DNA from 4 places in the Massilia timonae genome. Region 3 is predicted to be linked to each of the others. Evidence: predicted binding sites of a transcription regulator. Region 3 holds the regulator's gene; each other region holds the start of a gene.
The links. Region 3 encodes sigma-54, which starts transcription at its own class of promoters, with help from an activator protein. Its sites were predicted from a motif close to TGGCANGNAANCTGCTTT; they were not measured.
Positions count from the first base shown of each region.

Region 1: the regulator sigma-54 is predicted to act here: its motif matches at 1,651-1,668, upstream of LO55_RS03465 (PEP-CTERM sorting domain-containing protein).
Region 2: the regulator sigma-54 is predicted to act here: its motif matches at 1,948-1,965, upstream of LO55_RS05680 (TldD/PmbA family protein).
Region 4: the regulator sigma-54 is predicted to act here: its motif matches at 1,097-1,114, upstream of LO55_RS03600 (TorF family putative porin).

Region 1 is NZ_JRYB01000001.1:773,677-776,868, reverse strand. It holds gene LO55_RS03470 (septal ring lytic transglycosylase RlpA family protein) at 1-716, shown strand, start outside; gene LO55_RS03465 (PEP-CTERM sorting domain-containing protein) at 807-1,601, opposite strand; gene LO55_RS03460 (SPOR domain-containing protein) at 1,821-2,564, opposite strand; gene LO55_RS03455 (type III pantothenate kinase) at 2,558-3,192, opposite strand, start outside.
Region 2 is NZ_JRYB01000001.1:1,289,230-1,292,421, forward strand. It holds gene LO55_RS05675 (TldD/PmbA family protein) at 1-155, opposite strand, end outside; gene LO55_RS05680 (TldD/PmbA family protein) at 169-1,803, opposite strand; gene LO55_RS05685 (class I SAM-dependent methyltransferase) at 2,133-2,918, shown strand; gene LO55_RS05690 (S1C family serine protease) at 3,040-3,192, shown strand, end outside.
Region 3 is NZ_JRYB01000001.1:1,140,671-1,143,862, reverse strand. It holds gene lptA (lipopolysaccharide transport periplasmic protein LptA) at 1-404, shown strand, start outside; gene lptB (LPS export ABC transporter ATP-binding protein) at 416-1,168, shown strand; gene LO55_RS05035 (RNA polymerase factor sigma-54) at 1,180-2,655, shown strand; gene hpf (ribosome hibernation-promoting factor, HPF/YfiA family) at 2,731-3,090, shown strand.
Region 4 is NZ_JRYB01000001.1:805,649-808,840, reverse strand. It holds gene LO55_RS03610 (adenosylcobalamin-dependent ribonucleoside-diphosphate reductase) at 1-502, opposite strand, end outside; partial or broken gene LO55_RS26930 (accessory factor UbiK family protein) at 700-927, opposite strand; gene LO55_RS03600 (TorF family putative porin) at 1,179-1,913, shown strand; gene glnK (P-II family nitrogen regulator) at 1,933-2,271, shown strand; gene amt (ammonium transporter) at 2,286-3,192, shown strand, end outside.

The sequences.
Region 1 (3,192 bases), 370 kb from region 3:
ATACGCCGCTGGGAAATGACGAGCGGTACAGCGCGCGCGGCGTCAGCACCTGGTATGGCGTCAAGTTCCACGGCCAGCGCACGGCGTCCGGAGAACTGTACGATATGTACAAGATGACGGCCGCGCATCCGACGCTGCCGATCCCGTCCTATGTGCGCGTGACCAGCCTCGACACCGGCAATTCGGTGGTGGTGCGCATCAACGACCGCGGCCCCTTCCATTCCAGCCGCATCATCGACGTCTCGTACACGGCGGCGCTCAAGCTCGGGCTGCTGGGCAAGGGCAGCCATGAAGTCGAGATCGAGCGCCTGTTCCCGGGCGATCCGATCGTCCCGCCGGCGCAGATCGCGGCCGCGCGCCGCGAGGTCGCGTCGATCGCGCAATCGGCGCCGCCCGAGATCGAGGCGCTGATGCTGGAAGACCGGATTCATTCCGACAGCGCGGCGCTGGTGAGCCAGGCCGAGCCGGTGTCCGCGCCCGCGCCGGCCGGTCGCTTCTTCATCCAGCTCGGCGCCTATGGCCGCGCCGGCACCGCCGAGGCGATGGGCGAAAAGATCGCCGATGCCGGCGTCGAGCTGGGCAAGCTCGAAGTGGTCAAGGTGGGTTCCCTGAATCGCCTGTACGGCGGCCCGTACGCCAGCCGCGCCGAAGCGATGGAAGCCATGCGTGCGCTGCCGTCCAGCCTCGGCTTCAAGCCGATCGTGGTCCAGCGCTGATCGCCCCCTCGTCGAACGCGGCGCGCTGAACCTCCGCGCCATGAAAAATGGCCGGCGAACCGGCCATTTCTTCGAGCGGAAAAGAAGCGCTTATGCCTGTGCGGCGGTGCGGCGGCGGCGCAGGAAGCCGATGGCGGCCAGGCCGGCGCCGGCCAGCAGGACGCTCGACGGTTCAGGCACTTCGCCCGGCTCTTCGGTCGGCTCTTCCACTTTGGTGTAGTCGAGCAGGAGCTCGGAGTTGGTGAGCATCAGGTCGCCGAGCACTTTCAGCTTGAACGTCAGTTGGCCATCGTTCAGCAGCGCATCGATGATGGACTGGTTCGTCACGGTGCCGCTGATGGTGAACTCACCGGTGTACGCCTTCTTCACGGTCGTCGTCGTGGTCGTGGTATCCGAATATTGCGAGTGCGATTGTTTGCAGATGAAGAAGAACCATTTCGTGCATTTTTGGCCGTCGTAAATTTCCTGGAAGCTCGACGGGGAGGTATAGCTCGACTCGAAGAGCTGGGTGCTTCCGCTTCCGAGCAGGAAGTCGCCGAACCACAGGGCGGCGCTCTCTTGTTCACCGGTATAGGTATGGGTATTGGTGACCGTCACATCGCGGGTGCTCTTGCCATTCTTGACCTTGCCGTACTCGCCTTCGTCGCGGTCGCTGGTCGAGGTCAGTTTCATCAGTTCGCCATCGTCCTTGAAGGAGAACGAATACGACAGGCTATTGAAGGTATATTTTTCTGGCAGCGGCGTATCGTTGATGAAAGCGACTTTGTAGCTGCCCTGATCCAGCATCCCGTTGGCCAGCGAGCCGTTCAGCGAAATGGGTGCAGCGGCAGCGGTGGTCGACAGCGTGGCGGCGGCGAGCAGCAAGGCGGTGATGATCTGTTTCATGGTTTCCCCTCGGAACGTCAAATTATATTGGAACAACTTAATTTGATATAGAGCAAATAGTGTGCCAAGGATATAAGTGTTTGTTTTGGTTAATTAAAATTTCTTGAGGAAAATTAAGTGTAAAGATATTCGACAGCTTGCGGGTGGTCAACTGCGCACACAGCATAAAAAAAGCGCGCCATGTGGCGCGCTGGATGGATGCGATACACGACCGCGACGTTATTCGCAGTTGCGCAAGTCGGCGCCGGAGAAGTTGCCGATGAGCGTGGAAAGCCGACTGCGCGCACCGGCATCGATCGCCCGGTACTGGTAGGCGGGGCGCATGACTTGCGGGCCACGCGGCAGCACCCGCACACCGCGCACACCCTGGCGCTGCAGTTGCGCCACCAGCTTCTGGGCCGCGCTGTCGGTCTTGAACACGCCCAGCGAGATCGCCCAGCGCAGCGGCGAGTCGCCCTGCATGATGTAAAAATTCTCGACACCGCGTTCCTTGAGCTCGGCGGCGCGGCGCTGGGCGCCTTCGCGGCCGCCGTTGGGAGGCAGGTAGACCAGGCGGCTGGTCACTTCCTGGAAGGGGACGTCGACCCGCGACTGGCGCGCAGCGAGGTCCAGGCTGGCCACCCGGGTTTCGAAACGGCGGGCGTCGGCGGCGCTGAAGGGACCGGCCTGGACGCAGGCGATCAGGCCCGGCGCCACGGCGGCCGGCGGCGCCGGCTCCGGCGAGGGCGCGGCGGCGGATGGCTCGGCGCGGGCTTCGGCGTCGCCGGCTTCCATGGCCTCGGCCTCGTCCAGCGCGCGCTTGGCCTCGACCGCCGTCAGTTGCGTGATGCGTTCGGGCGCCAGCTGGTTGTTCAGCCGGCCTGGCTCGCGCTCACCGGCGCCGGGCTGGCCCAGCATGCCCTGGCCATACGCCAGCAAGGCCGCGTTCGCGGCCAGCAGCGCCCAGAATACGAATTTCAACACCGTGCTTCCCCCTCTCTCCAGGCGGTCGCCGCCTGCAGGCCGACCAGCACGATATTATCGACCACCCTGTGCGCGACCTTGAGCGCGGGCGCGATGGTCGGCGCCGCGCCGCCCGAGACGATGCAGGAAGAGGCGCCATGTCCGGCCACGGCGCGCTCGATGGCGCCGGCCTGGGCCGACAGCACGCCGGAGAGAATCGCGTCGTTGGTATTGTCGCCAAACAGCGCCGGCACGGCGCCAGGGACTACCTGCGGCAGCTGCGCCGTGTTGCTGGCCAGGCTGGACGCCATCAGCGCCAGGCCGGGCAGGATCATGCCGCCCACGAACAGGCCGTCGGCGCTCACCGCGTCGACCGTGGTCGCGGTGCCGCAGGTGGCGACGATCAGGTTCTGCCTGGGCGCCAGGGCGCGCGCGCCGATGGCGGCGGCGAAGCGGTCGCAGCCCAGGCGGCCGGGGTCGCGGTAGCCGTTGCGCAGGCCGGCGCGCTCCACGCTGGAGGCGAACCATTCGACCTCGATCCCGGCCGGCAGCAGGGCCGCGATGCGCCCGGCCAGCTGTGGGCCGGCGACGTTCGACACCAGCGCGCGGGTCACGCCGGCGCTCGCCCATCGGGCAGCTGCTTCGTCCA
Region 2 (3,192 bases), 150 kb from region 3:
TCGTCGGCCAGGCCGGCGGTCGAGACGGCGTTGCGGGCGAAGCGGATGTTGCCGATGGTGCTGCCTTCGATGTTGACGATGCACTCGTCGGCCTTGGTCAGCGACATCACGCGATCGCTGATCTTCCTGGTTTGTTCCTGGGTCAAGATGCTCATGTGCGTCCCTGCCTTAGCCGATCTTGCGAGCGGTGTTGATCACGTTGATGCCGTTGAAGCGCGCGGTCGACGAACCGTGCGAGACGATGCTGATCTGCGGCGGCTGTCCCTTGCCGTCGAAGAAGGAGCCGCCCATGCGCCAGTCGCGCTCGTCGCAGATCGCGCTGCAGCCGCCCCAGAATTCCTGGGTGTTCGACTGGTAGGCCACGTCTTCCAGCATCTGGCCGATCTTGCCGTCCTTGATCTCGAAGAACAGCTGGCCGCCGAACTGCGAGTTGTAGCGCTGCTGGTCGATCGAGAACGAGCCGTCGCCGATGATATAGATGCCCTTCTTGATGCCCTTGACCATCTCGTCCGGGGTCAGCCTGGCCTTGCCCGGCGCCAGCGACACGTTCGGCATGCGCTGGAATTGCACCGTGTTCCAGCCGTCCGCGTACGAGCAGCCGTGCGATTCCTTCTCGCCGATGATGTGGGCCTGGTCGCGCGTGGCCTGGAAGTTGACCAGGATGCCGTCCTTGATGATGTCCCAGCGCTTGGTCTTGACGCCTTCGTCGTCGTAGCCGATCGCGCCCAGCGAACCCGGGGTGGTCTTGTCGGCGAAGATGTTGACGATCGGGGCGCCGTACTTGAAGCTCTTCGACTTCAGCTTGTCGACCGTGGCGAAGCTGGTGCCGGCGTAGTTGGCCTCGTAGCCCAGCACGCGATCGAGCTCGGTCGGGTGGCCGACGTTTTCGTGGATGGTCAGCCACAGGTGTTCCGGCGACAGCATCAGGTCGTACTTGCCCGGCTGGACCGACTTGGCGGTCAGCTTGCGCTTGGCGTCGCGGCCCGCGGCGCGCGCGTCCTCGACGATGTCGTAGGTCTCGGTGTACAGCGTGGCGACGCCGCCGGCGGCCTTGATCTTGTGCTCGGGACGGGCGTCGAAGTATTCATAGCCCTTGCCCACCGGGGAGCTCAGGCCGTCGCGCGAGCGGAACTTGCCGGTGGCCTTGTCGACCGCGGTGGCCGACAGCGGCGCCCACAGGCGATGCACGTCCTGGTCGATATACGAGCCGTCGGTCGACGCGAAGTACTTCTGCTGGTTCACCTGGAACAGCATCGTGCGCATGAAGTTGGCGCCGCCTTCCATGCCCGCCTTGTTGGCGGCGATCAGCATGTCGGTCTTCTCCGCGATCGGCACCGTGCGCCAGTCCTTGGTGTACGGCGTGCTCCACGAAACCTCACCGACGCCCTTGACTGGTGCAAGCTGCACCGGTTCGGTCTGCAGCCTGGCGTTCGCTTTCGCGATCGCCACCGCCTGGCGCGCCGCGTTGGCGATGCCGTCGTTCGACATGTCCGAGGTCGCGGCGAAGCCGTAGGCGCCGTTCACGATGACACGCACGCCGACGCCGGCCGATTCGGTATTGGCCACGTTCTCGACGTTCAGGTCGCGGGTGGTGATGAACTGGTTGAGATAGCGTCCGATGCGCACGTCGGCGTAGCTGGCGCCGGCCTTGGTGGCGGCGTTCAGCGCGACGTCGGCCAGGGCCTTCTTGGCGGCGACGGGCATCGTGCTGACCAGTTCCTCGGCAGCGATCGCGCGACCGAATGGCAACAGCATCGAGGCGGCGGCCAGGCTGCTGAGATTGAGAAAGGTACGGCGTTCCATGTGTTCTCCTGAATGACCTACTTCCGGGCAGCGGTTCCGCAAACAGCTCGGCGCCGCTCTTGTATGTACATCGCTATTGTTTTGGATTTGCCTGTGTGCCACGCGGCAAACCTCTCAACGATAGCATCGACTTAACGTTTTGAATAGGCAATCTTTGTGCCACCTCAATGCAATGTTCTCTGCCTGTGCAAGGCACTGTCAGTACAATGAATATTCCACGCATATGCATATACGGCGAACGCTTGACTATGGAGGTTGCCTGTTCGATCATCCTCGGGCTGACGGCGGCGAACCGCCTGCCGTCCCACCCACCAAGGAGACCTCGCACGATGAAACGACTGATCCTGGCCGCGATGCTGGCAACCGGCCTTGCCGGCGCCGCGCACGCGGACGACGCCCTGAAATCCGCCATCGCCGGCGAACACCGCGCCGCCGCCAACAAGGCCCGCGACACCTATCGCCATCCTTACGAAACCCTGACCTTCTTCGGCATCAAGCCGAACATGACGGTGATCGAGCTGTCACCGGGCGGCGGCTGGTACACCGAGATCCTGGCGCCCTACCTGCGCGACCAGGGCAAGCTGTATGGCGCCGTGCCGGACGCCGAGAGCCGCGGCGGCAAGGCCTTCCGCGACAGGCTGGCGGCCAATGGCGCCGTGTACGGCAAGGTGACCCCAGTCCAGTTCGCGCCACCGGGCAACATCGCGCTGGGCGCGCCGAACAGCGTCGACATGGTGGTCACCTTCCGCAACCTGCACAACTGGCTGGGCAATGGCGACGACGCCGTGCTCACCGTGCTGAAGGAAGCGCACAAGGTCTTGAAGCCGGGCGGCGTGCTGGGCGTGGTCGAGCACCGCCTGCCGGCGAAGATGGAGCAGGACGCCAAGGCCTCGAGCGGCTATATGCACGAGGCATACGTGATCCGCATGGCCGAACGCGCCGGCTTCAAGCTGGCCGCCAAGTCGGAGGTGAACGCCAATCCGAAGGATACCGCCGACCATGAAAAAGGCGTGTGGACCCTGCCGCCGGTGCTGGCCAACAAGGACAAGGACCGCGAGAAGTACCTCGCCATCGGCGAGAGCGACCGCATGACGCTCAAGTTCGTCAAGCAGTAGGCATAAGCGCCACGTCGCGAAGGAAGGCCGGTATTCCTTCGCGACGATTCCCGTATTTCCTTTTGCGCCGCGTGTGGTTATTCTTCGGGATGCATCCTGAACCGTCCATTCGAAGGAAACCATGAAGACTCTGCCGACATTGCGCCTGGCCGCCCTCCTCCTTGGCGCCTGCGGCGCCGCGCACGCCCAGGACACCGTGCCGCCCGAGGTCCAGGCCATGCCTGCTCCCGCTCCTGCTCCCGCCCCGGCGCCCGCCGTCGCGCCCGCAGTTGCT
Region 3 (3,192 bases):
ACGTGGTGCTGACCCGCGGCACCCTGGTGCTCAAGTCCGACCGCGCCCTGGTCAAGGAAAGCCCGGAAGGCTATATGAGCGTGACCCTCACCGCTGCCGGCGGCAAGGTCGCCACTTTCCGCCAGAAGCGTGACGGCGGTCCCGACCTGTGGGTCGACGGCCAGGCCGAGCGCATCGAGTACGACGAGCGGTCGGAACTGGTGCGCCTGTATTCCAACGCCGTCGTGCGCGAACTGGAAGGCGCGCGCATGACCAACCAGATCACCGGCCCCTTCATTTCCTACGACAACCGCAAGGAAGTGGCCACGGTGCGCAACGACGAAAGCGGCAAGAGCGTCGCCGGCGGCGGGCGCGGCACCCTGATCCTGGCGCCCAAGCGCGCACCCGCCGGAGGCGTCCAATGACGGCGATTCCGATGGAGCTGGGCGATCGCAGCACCCTGGTCGTCAAGGGCCTGCAGAAAAGCTATGGCAAGCGCCTGGTGGTGCGCGACGTGTCGCTGCAGGTCGAATGCGGTGAAGTGGTCGGCTTGCTGGGCCCGAACGGCGCCGGCAAGACGACGTCGTTCTACATGATCGTCGGCCTGGTGCCGTCGGACGCCGGCTCGATCGACATCAACGGCACCGACATCACCAGCCTGCCGATCCACCGCCGCGCCGTACTGGGCCTGTCCTACCTGCCGCAAGAGGCTTCGGTGTTCCGCAAGCTGACGGTGGAAGAGAACATCCGCGCCGTGCTCGAGCTGCAGAAGGACAACGGCAAGCCGCTGTCGAAAGACCAGATCAACGAGCGCCTCGACACCCTGCTGGCCGACCTGCAGATCGAGAAGCTGCGCGAGAATCCGGCGCTGTCGCTGTCGGGCGGCGAGCGTCGCCGCGTGGAAATCGCGCGCGCGCTGGCGACCAATCCGCGCTTCGTGCTGCTCGACGAACCGTTCGCCGGCGTCGACCCGATCGCCGTGATCGAGATCCAGCGCATCGTGCGCTTCCTGAAGGAGCGCCGGATCGGTGTTTTGATCACCGACCACAACGTGCGCGAGACGCTCGGCATCTGCGACCGCGCCTACATCATCAACCAGGGCGCGGTGCTTGCCTCCGGCCGTCCTGACGACATCATCGCCGACGAGTCGGTGCGCCGCGTGTACCTGGGTGAACACTTCCGCATGTGAGCGACGCCTAGATGAAACAGTCCCTGCAACTTCGCACTTCGCAGCACCTCGCGCTTACGCCGCAACTGCAGCAGTCGATCCGGTTGCTGCAACTGTCGACGCTAGAGCTGCACCAGGAGATCGAGCAGATACTGGGCGATAACCCCTTGCTCGAGCGGCTCGACGATCCGCTCGACCGATCGGTGCGCCTGCTGGCCGATGGCGCCATCAACAATGCGCCCGCCAATGGCGAAGCGCCGCCGGCGCCCGGCCAGCAGGCCGAGGGCGAGGGTGCGCCGGCGCAGGAGGGCGAGGGGTTCGAGGGCGGCGCCGACAACGATCGCGTCGATGCCGACTGGAGCGACGGCGGCGCGCCATCGTCCGGCGGCGGCGAGGACGAGGACGGCCGCCCGCAACTGGAAGCCTGCGCCATCACGCTGCGCGAACACCTGATGGAACAGGTGCGCGAAGCCATCCTGTCGGCGCGCGACCGTGCGCTGGCCGAGCTGGTGATCGATGCGCTGGACGACAACGGCTACCTGGAAGAGCCGCTCGACGAGATTCACGCCAGGCTGCCCCAAGAACTCGAGATCGAGATCGACGAATTACGCTGCGCGCTGGCGCTGGTGCAGAGCATGGACCCGGTGGGCGTCGGCGCGCGCAGCGCGGCCGAGTGCCTGGCGCTGCAGATCCGGCGCATGCCGGGCGTGCCGCTGGTGACGCGGCGCATGGCCCTGACCATCGTCGAGGGTTACCTGAGCTGGTTCGCCCAGCGCGAGTACAGCAAGCTGAAAAAAGCGCTCGACTGCGACGACGAAGACTTGCGCGAGGTGCAGGCCGTGGTGCGCCAATGCAATCCGCATCCGGGCGCGGCGTTCGCTTCGAACGTGTCGGACTACGTGGTGCCGGACGTGATCGTGCGCCGTTCCAAGAGCGGCTGGGCGGTCACCCTGAACCCGGACGTGATGCCGCGCCTGCGCGTGAACAGCCTGTACGCGAGCCTCCTCAAGCAGGGCAAGAGCGAAGCGCAGATGGGCGCGCAGCTGCAGGAAGCGAAGTGGCTCATCAAGAATATGCGCCAGCGATTCGACACCATCCTGCGCGTGGCGGAGGCGATCGTCGAGCGCCAGCGCAACTTTTTCTCCCATGGCGCGGTTGCCATGCGGCCCCTTGTTTTACGTGAGATAGCTGATACACTAGGCCTACACGAGAGCACAATTTCTCGTGTCACAACGCAGAAATACATGCTGACCCCGCACGGCATGTTTGAGTTGAAGTATTTCTTCGGCAGCCACGTTGCCACCGAGGCGGGAGGCGAAGCATCCTCGACGGCAATCCGTGCGCTCATCGCACAATTGACAGGAGCAGAAGACCCTAGGAACCCATTGTCCGACAGCAAGATCGCGGAGATGCTCGGGGAACAAGGCATGGTCATCGCGCGCCGGACGGTTGCAAAATACCGTGAAGCCCTCAAGATACCCCCTGTAAGCCTCCGCAAGTCCTTGTAACTGCGCCGTCCACACCCGTCGTGCCTTGTCGCGTTGGTGTGGTCCACACGGTGCAACCTTTTCAAAGGAGTGTGTATGAACCTCACAATCAGTGGCCATCATCTCGAAGTAACCCCCGCCATCCGTGAATACGTTCAGAATAAGCTCGAGCGCATCATTCGCCATTTCGACCAGGTGATCGACACCCACGTCTTCCTGGCCGTCGACAACCTCACTGAAAAAGAAAAAAGGCAGAAAGCAGAGATCAACGTCCAGGTGTCGGGCAAGACCCTGCACGTGGCAAGCGTCGCGCAAGACCTGTACGCCGCGATCGACACGCTGATGGATAAGCTGGACAGACAGATCCTGAAACACAAGCAAATGCTGAAGGACCATAGCCGTACCTCGATCAAACGCCTGCCGGAAAACGGCGGCGAAGACGCTGCTGTCGCCTGATCAGGCGCAGGGCTCACACTAGCTAAGGGCGTCTGAGGGGACGCCCTTTTTGCATCCAGCTCCCCGATATGACGCGTTTCGTGTGTTCGGTAAAATGCATGT
Region 4 (3,192 bases), 340 kb from region 3:
CGCCGGCCGACTCCACCGTGCGGCACGAGGCGTCGAACACTTCCATGTACGACACCGGGCCGGAAGCGCGCGAGGCGGTGCCGGCCACCTTGCTGCCCAGCGGGCGGATCGCGGAAAAATCGTAGCCGACCCCGCCGCCGCGGCACATGGTCTCGGCGGCTTCGCTGAGCGCGGTATAGATGCCGGGCAGGCCGTCGCTGGCGCCGGAGATCGAGTCGCCCACCGGCTGGACGAAACAGTTGATGAGGGTGGCCGACAGGCCAAGGCCGGCGGCGGAGGCGATCCGGCCGGCGGGAATGAAGCCCTGCTGCTGGGCCTCCAGGTAACGGCGCTCCCATTCGGCGCGCTGCGTTGCCGGCTCGAGGGCGGCCAGGGCGCGTGCGATGCGCCGCTGCACGTCCCCGATCGTGCGTTCGTCGCCGCGCGCGTATTTTTCGCGCAGCACGTCCAGCGACACTTCCTGCGCGGGCAGGGCGCCGGCTGGTGCTTCTGGTGCATTCATGCCGGTCGCCCTATCCATGAATGCACCCGCCATCAGGGTTTGTTGATCGGCGTATCGCCCGATTTGTCGAGATGCGGCGGCAGCACGATGGTCGGATCTTCGGGCTGGGCCGGGAACGGCGCCGTGGCCGACGGCGCCGCGCCCGGCGGCGGGGTGGTCGACGTGGACGATGCCGAGGTGGAGGCGCCGGAAGCGAGGCGGGCTTCGAGTTCGATCACGCGCAGCTCGAGCGCTTCGAGCTTGGCGCGGGTCTTGGCAAGCACCTGGGCCTGGATATCGAATTCCTCGCGCGTTACCAGGTCGAGCTTGGCGAAGCCCGAGGTCATCGCGGCCTTGACGTTGCGCTCGATGTCCTTGGCCGGACCACTTTCGAATGCCTGGTTGATCTTGCCCTGCAAGTCGCTGAAGAAGTTGCTGTTGTTCATGTCCCTATCCCTTTCTGCCGGGTTGTATGCACCAAGTCGGTGCAAACGAGCCTGATTTGGTGCGTCACGCAACACGGCGGACGCCGCTCGCGCTCGGTTGTATTGAAGCAAATCGTATGTGAGGCGTGTTTACCAAAAAAACAAGGCCATTTTGCGCGCTTTTATGAGCTGGCACACATCCTGCTAAATGAAAGAGGAATAACGCATGAAAAAAGGATTCCAAACGCAGTAACTGTCAAAGGGGGTTTGTCATGAAGTGCAATGCAAAAATCAACGCAATCAGTCTGGCGATTCTGGCTTTCACCAGCGTCCCGGCCATGGCACAGGAACAACCCGCCGAACATCAGGTGAGCTACAACGTGGCCCTCACCAGCGACTACCGTTACCGCGGCCTGTCGCAAACCGATTCCGACCCCGCGCTGTCCGGCGGCGTCGACTACGTGCACAGCCCAACCGGCTTTTACGTAGGCACCTGGCTCTCCACCATCAAGTGGACGAAAGACCTGGGTGGCGACGGCAATATTGAATGGGATGTGTATGCCGGCAAGCGTGGCCAGTTGACCGACGAGGTCAGCTACGACGTCGGCGGCCTGTATTACTGGTATCCGGATAACAGCCTGGATCCGAACGCAAATACGTTTGAAATTTACGGCAAGCTCGGCTTCGGGCCCGCGTATATCAAGTATTCGCACTCGACGACCAATCTGTTTGGCACCGCCGACAGCAAGCGCAGCGGTTACCTGGACGTGGGCGCCGACATCGACGTCGGCAACGGCTTCCTGTTGAACCTGCACGTCGGCCGCCAGCGCGTGAAGAACAACAGCCCGGCGTCGTACACCGACTACAAGGTCGGCGTGACGAAGGACTTCGGGGTCGCCACCGTGGCCCTGGCCTGGCACAAGGCGAATACCGACGCCTACCTGAGTCCGGAAGGCAAGAACCTGGGCAAGTCAGCCGCCGTGCTGTCCGTGTCAAAAACTTTTTGATAGCAAAAGAGGCAATACCATGAAAATGATTACCGCCATCATCAAGCCCTTCAAGCTCGACGAGGTGCGTGAAGCGCTGTCGGAAATCAACGTACAAGGCATGACGGTGACCGAAGTGAAGGGTTTCGGTCGCCAGAAGGGTCACACCGAGCTGTACCGTGGCGCCGAGTACGTCGTCGACTTCCTGCCCAAGATCAAGATCGAAGCCGCCGTCGACGATGCCGTCGTCGACCAGGTGATCGACGCGATCCAGGGCGCCGCCCGCACCGGCAAGATCGGTGACGGCAAGATCTTCGTGGCCGACCTGAACCAGGTCATCCGTATCCGCACCGGCGAGACCGGCAACGACGCACTGTAAGAAGGAAAGTGTTCATGAAGCATATAACGACAAAAATCCTGACCGCCATGCTGGGCCTGGGCCTGGCCCTCCCGGCCATGGCGGCGCCGTCCATCAACAAGGGGGATACCGCCTGGATGTTCGTCGCCACGCTGCTGGTGATCATGATGGTGATCCCGGGCCTGGCGCTGTTCTACGGCGGCATGGTGCGCGCCAAGAACATGTTGTCGGTCCTGATGCAGGTCATGATGGTGTTTTCGCTGATCATCGTGTTGTGGTGCCTGTACGGCTACTCACTTGCTTTCACTTCCGGTAATGCCTTCATCGGCGGCTTCGACCGCGCCTTCCTGCAAGGCATCTGGGACCCGGTCGCCGGCACGTTCTCGATGGGCGCCACCTTCACCAAGGAGGTGATGATCCCCGAGTTCATCTTCGTCGCCTTCCAGGGCACCTTCGCCGCCATCACCTGCGCGCTGATCGTCGGTTCCTTCGCCGAGCGCGCGCGCTTCGCGGCGGTGCTGGCCTTCGTGGTGATCTGGTTCACCTTCGCCTACCTGCCGATGGCGCACATGGTCTGGTTCTGGGCCGGCCCTGACGCGATCACCGACGCCGCCTCGCTGGCCACCGTCACCGCCGGCGCCGGCTACCTGTGGCAGCAGGGCGCGCTCGACTTCGCGGGCGGCACCGTGGTGCACATCAATTCCGCGGTCGCCGGCCTGGTCGGCGCCTACGTGATCGGCAAGCGCGTCGGCTACGGCAAGGAATCGATGGCCCCGCACTCGCTGCCGATGACGATGGTCGGCGCCTCGCTGCTGTGGGTCGGCTGGTTCGGCTTCAACGCCGGTTCGGCGCTCGAAGCGGGCGACATCGCGGCGCTGGCCTTCATCAACACCCTGCTGGCGACCGCCGCCGCCACCGTCTCTTGGGCGGCCGGCGAGTGGA